Regions from separate parts of the Pseudalkalibacillus nanhaiensis genome, predicted to be linked through region 2. Evidence: a T-box and tRNA genes for the amino acid it is inferred to sense, from the RefSeq annotation. Region 2 holds a T-box; the other holds one or more tRNA genes.

Region 1 (2,295 bases), 1.5 Mb from region 2:
ATCTTTCAAAGTTTTAAGTATATTTTTGAAGATACATACCGAATATAAAATATTTTCCTAAACTTTCAGGTGAGTTACCTATGTTTTATTTCAATATATAAAATGAAATTGTATTTTAAAGTCAAAAAATCACCCATATGAACGGGTGATTTTTTTCTGAGACTTTTTATCTTTTATGCAGCCTGAGATCTATAGGCATCCTGGGCGTTTCAGCTGGTGTACTAATATTACTAGCCCTACCTCATTCGTTTTTTCTTAACTCTTTACCTGTGACTGGTTTAGTGTAGCTGAGATGATCTCATCATCCTTCAGTATAAGAGACACTTAATTTTAAATGAAATTTACACATACTTTTGTACGTAGATATTATCTAAACCTAGTCCTAGCTTAAACTTTTTCACAAAAAAAGGAACTTCACAATTTCTTGTGAAATTCCTTGTCAATATAATATGTAATGGTACCGGTGGTCGGGGTCGAACCGACACTCCGTGAGGAACACGATTTTGAGTCGTGCGCGTCTGCCAATTCCGCCACACCGGCATGTGTCTAAAAATGATATCAAGTTTTTATGGTGCCGAGGGCCGGACTTGAACCGGCACGGTAGTCACCTACCGCAGGATTTTAAGTCCTGTGTGTCTGCCAATTCCACCACCCCGGCTGGGTAGTTAATGGAGGCGGCACCCGGATTCGAACCGGGGGATAAGGGTTTTGCAGACCCGTGCCTTACCACTTGGCTATGCCGCCGTACTCTACTTTATGTTTTATAGGCTAATTCGAGTACCACTTTTCGGCAGTTCTTTTTTGGAAACTTAATGGAGCGGAAGACGGGATTCGAACCCGCGACCCCCACCTTGGCAAGGTGGTGTTCTACCACTGAACTACTTCCGCAAAATTGGCTGGGCTAGCTGGATTCGAACCAACGCATGACGGAGTCAAAGTCCGTTGCCTTACCGCTTGGCTATAGCCCAACGCAATGGGGCGACTGATGGGAATCGAACCCACGAATGCCGGAACCACAATCCGGTGCGTTAACCACTTCGCCACAATCGCCATCACATGAATTTTAAAAATTGGCAGGGGTAGTAGGAATCGAACCCACACTGGAGGTTTTGGAGACCTCTGTTCTACCGTTAAACTATACCCCTAAATGGTGGAGGGGGACGGATTCGAACCGCCGAACCCTGAGGGAGCGGATTTACAGTCCGCCGCGTTTAGCCACTTCGCTACCCCTCCAAAGAGACAATTAATATTGTAGTACAGATTTCACTCTGTTTCAAGTGTAAATTCAGGAATCATAACCAATCTATTCCTAAAAGAGAAAATGGTGCTGGCCAGAGGACTTGAACCCCCAACCTACTGATTACAAGTCAGTTGCTCTACCAATTGAGCTAGGCCAGCAAACCAATGGTGGCTCGAGACGGAATCGAACCGCCGACACGAGGATTTTCAGTCCTCTGCTCTACCGACTGAGCTATCGAGCCAAGATGGCGGACCCGACCGGATTCGAACCGGCGATCTCCTGCGTGACAGGCAGGCATGTTAACCCCTACACCACGGGTCCATCTTAGAATTAAGGTTTGATTTGGTTGCACCCTTACGGGTACCAGGATCTAAAACTAACAATGAAGTTTATTCGTCGTTGTAAGTTTTAATTTGGTTGCACCCCTTCGGGTACTCCATATGTTCATTGAACTAGGATGTTAAATCGATGTTGTGCAATGAACTTAAATTGGTTGCGGGGATAGGATTTGAACCTACGACCTTCGGGTTATGAGCCCGACGAGCTACCAGTCTGCTCCACCCCGCGACGATATGGTGGAGGATGACGGGATCGAACCGCCGACCCCCTGCTTGTAAGGCAGGTGCTCTCCCAGCTGAGCTAATCCTCCGATAGATGGTGACCCCTACGGGATTCGAACCCGTGTTACCGCCGTGAAAGGGCGGTGTCTTAACCACTTGACCAAGGGGCCGATATAAATTTATGTAACATAATTTCTTTAATGGCGGAGAGCGAGGGATTCGAACCCTCGGTACGGGTTAAAACCGTACACACGATTTCCAATCGTGCTCCTTCGACCTCTCGGACAGCTCTCCGTGGCTCCGCAGGCAGGACTCGAACCTGCGACCGATCGGTTAACAGCCGATAGCTCTACCACTGAGCTACTGCGGATCGTTATAAAATAGCCCGGCGACGTCCTACTCTCACAGGGGGAAGCCCCCAATTACCATTGGCGCTGAAGAGCTTAACTTCCGTGTTCGGCATGGGAACGGGTGTGACCTCTTCGCCATCATCAC
Region 2 (2,295 bases):
TCTATTAAATGCGGGGAAATCTCCTTGATGCCAACTTCTTGACGGATGACATCCGATCGAAGGTTTCCGAGCAATGTACCATCTTCGAAATATACTTTACTTGTTTCGGAATAATTATAGATATCCGCTTTCATGGTGTCGTAAGTACGGATTGGTTCGTTTTTTACAAGAGAGGCGAAATAGCCTGCGCCTACTCCAGTTGCGAAAAATCCTCCAGCAACCGTTATGACTAATAAGATCAAGAATAAGTTCCACATCACTTTCCCTGTGATACGGCTGAACTTAAATATGTTCTTATCATCTAAAACCTTCATGAAATGCTTCAATTTTTCGATGAAGGATGATAGGTGATTCATTCTCATACCCCCCTAAATTTCCATAACAATTATAGCACATACCGATACCAGGGAATACCACTCTTCGACATTATTCAGGTGTAATTTGACTTTTTACTGGTTATTGTGGTACAAAATGATTATACTTTTTTCAATGAATACATAGCTATGAAAGGAAGAAGTAGCAATCATCCTCCCTGTATGTAGAGAGCTGGTGGCCGGTGTAAACCAGTACAAAGGGTGTTGTGAATTACGTCCTGGAGCTCCTTTTGTGAACGGTTTTAGTAGCAAAAGGCGGCAGTAAAAGCCGTTATCCGAATGAAGAGGAAGCATGTTTGTTATGCTTCAAGAAGGATGGTACCGCGTCTATCACGTTCCTTTCATATGAAAGGGACGTTTTTTATTTGCAAAAAAACAAACAGGTTACGAATAGAAGGGAGAATGAATTATGGATCAAAAATTTGAGTTGACCCCTGAACAGAAGGCAGAGGTCGATCGCCAGCTGGAAATTTTACAACGGGGTGTCGTTGAAATCGTTCCAGAAGATGATTTGAGAAAGAAGCTGGAAAAGTCGATTGCTACAGATACACCGCTTAAAGTGAAGTTCGGATTGGATCCATCAGCTCCGGATGTTCATCTCGGCCATACGGTTCCGCTTCATAAGCTTCGTCAATTCCAGGAGCTTGGGCATGAAATCCAATTGTTGATTGGTGATTTTACTGGTCGAATCGGAGACCCGTCTGGGAAATCCGAAACACGGAAGCAGCTTACTGATTACGAAATCAGAGAGAATGTGAAAACCTACGTAATGCAATTGGGTAAAATTATTGATATGGAAAAAACAGAAGTTCACTACAACTCCAAATGGTTGTCAAAGCTGGATTTTGCAGATGTTATCGAGCTTGCTGCTAAAGTCACTGTCGCTCGTATGCTTGAGCGTGACGATTTTGAGAAGCGATACAAATCCGGCCAGGCGATTTCGATTCACGAATTCTTCTACCCGCTTATGCAAGGATATGATTCTGTTGCATTAGAAAGTGATATCGAACTCGGGGGAACCGACCAGAAGTTTAACCTGTTGATGGGCCGTCAGCTTCAAGAGGAATATGGTAAAGAGAAGCAGGTGACAATGACGCTTCCGATCATCGAAGGCTTGGATGGCGTCCGTAAGATGTCGAAGTCCCTTAACAACTACATTGGGATCGATGAGCATCCGAATGAAATCTTCGGGAAATCCATGTCGATTCCGGATGACTTGATGATCAAGTACTTCGAATTAGCGACTGCGCTTCCGATGAACGAAGTACGTGCAATTGAAGAAGGGGTTCAGAGTGGTGAGCTCCACCCTCGTGACATGAAAATCAAACTGGCAAAGACCTTCGTCGAAATGTTCCACGGTCATGACGAAGCAGTCGAGGCAGAAAAGCATTTCCGTACTGTCTTTTCGAAGGGTGCTTTACCAGACGATATCCCGGAACACGAGTGGCAGGGTGAAGACGAAAAGTGGATTGTTGAGCTGATCGTAGACCTTGGCTTGCTGAACTCCAAGGGTGAAGCGCGCCGCATGATCCAAAACGGCGGTGTGAAGATTAACCAAGAGAAAGTGGATGATGTGCAAGCGCAAGTGCCAGTCGAGGACGGCATGATTGTCCAAGTCGGCAAACGCAAATTCGTCAAAATCGTAAAGTGATTCATAAGGAAGAGCCGTCTTGGAGACGGCTCTTTTCTTTTAAGTTTGATGATGAAAGAACCGGCGGCGGCCGGTTCTTTTTCGTATTGGAATGAGCTGAGATTCAGGTTGGGGGGGTGAGTACTTTTATACTAAATTCAGGAATGATGAGCAGTTTTTCAGGAATTACCTCTAACATTTCAGGAAATGTCCCCAAAATTTCAGGAATTAGCTAAAGTTTTTCAGGAATCAGACCTGATATTTCAGGAATTAATTGCGATCAATCATCCT

Evidence for each region. A T-box is a leader RNA that pairs with one kind of tRNA and senses whether it is charged. The one in region 2 lies ahead of tyrS (tyrosine--tRNA ligase), so its partner is inferred to be a tRNA-Tyr.
Region 1: it encodes a tRNA-Tyr, which carries the amino acid that the T-box ahead of tyrS (tyrosine--tRNA ligase) is inferred to sense. The anticodon was not compared.

The regions. Positions count from the first base shown of each region.
Region 1 is NZ_CP143541.1:564,329-566,623, reverse strand. Features, by position in the region: tRNA gene V1497_RS03095 (tRNA-Leu) at 456-540, opposite strand; tRNA gene V1497_RS03090 (tRNA-Leu) at 570-658, opposite strand; tRNA gene V1497_RS03085 (tRNA-Cys) at 670-744, opposite strand; tRNA gene V1497_RS03080 (tRNA-Gly) at 814-888, opposite strand; tRNA gene V1497_RS03075 (tRNA-Gln) at 894-968, opposite strand; tRNA gene V1497_RS03070 (tRNA-His) at 975-1,050, opposite strand; tRNA gene V1497_RS03065 (tRNA-Trp) at 1,072-1,145, opposite strand; tRNA gene V1497_RS03060 (tRNA-Tyr) at 1,149-1,233, opposite strand; tRNA gene V1497_RS03055 (tRNA-Thr) at 1,323-1,398, opposite strand; tRNA gene V1497_RS03050 (tRNA-Phe) at 1,406-1,481, opposite strand; tRNA gene V1497_RS03045 (tRNA-Asp) at 1,486-1,561, opposite strand; tRNA gene V1497_RS03040 (tRNA-Met) at 1,731-1,807, opposite strand; tRNA gene V1497_RS03035 (tRNA-Val) at 1,814-1,889, opposite strand; tRNA gene V1497_RS03030 (tRNA-Glu) at 1,896-1,970, opposite strand; tRNA gene V1497_RS03025 (tRNA-Ser) at 2,002-2,094, opposite strand; tRNA gene V1497_RS03020 (tRNA-Asn) at 2,096-2,170, opposite strand; rRNA gene rrf (5S ribosomal RNA) at 2,184-2,295, opposite strand, start outside.
Region 2 is NZ_CP143541.1:2,709,967-2,712,261, reverse strand. Features, by position in the region: gene V1497_RS14085 (transglycosylase domain-containing protein) at 1-356, opposite strand, end outside; T-box leader at 495-717, shown strand; gene tyrS (tyrosine--tRNA ligase) at 784-2,025, shown strand.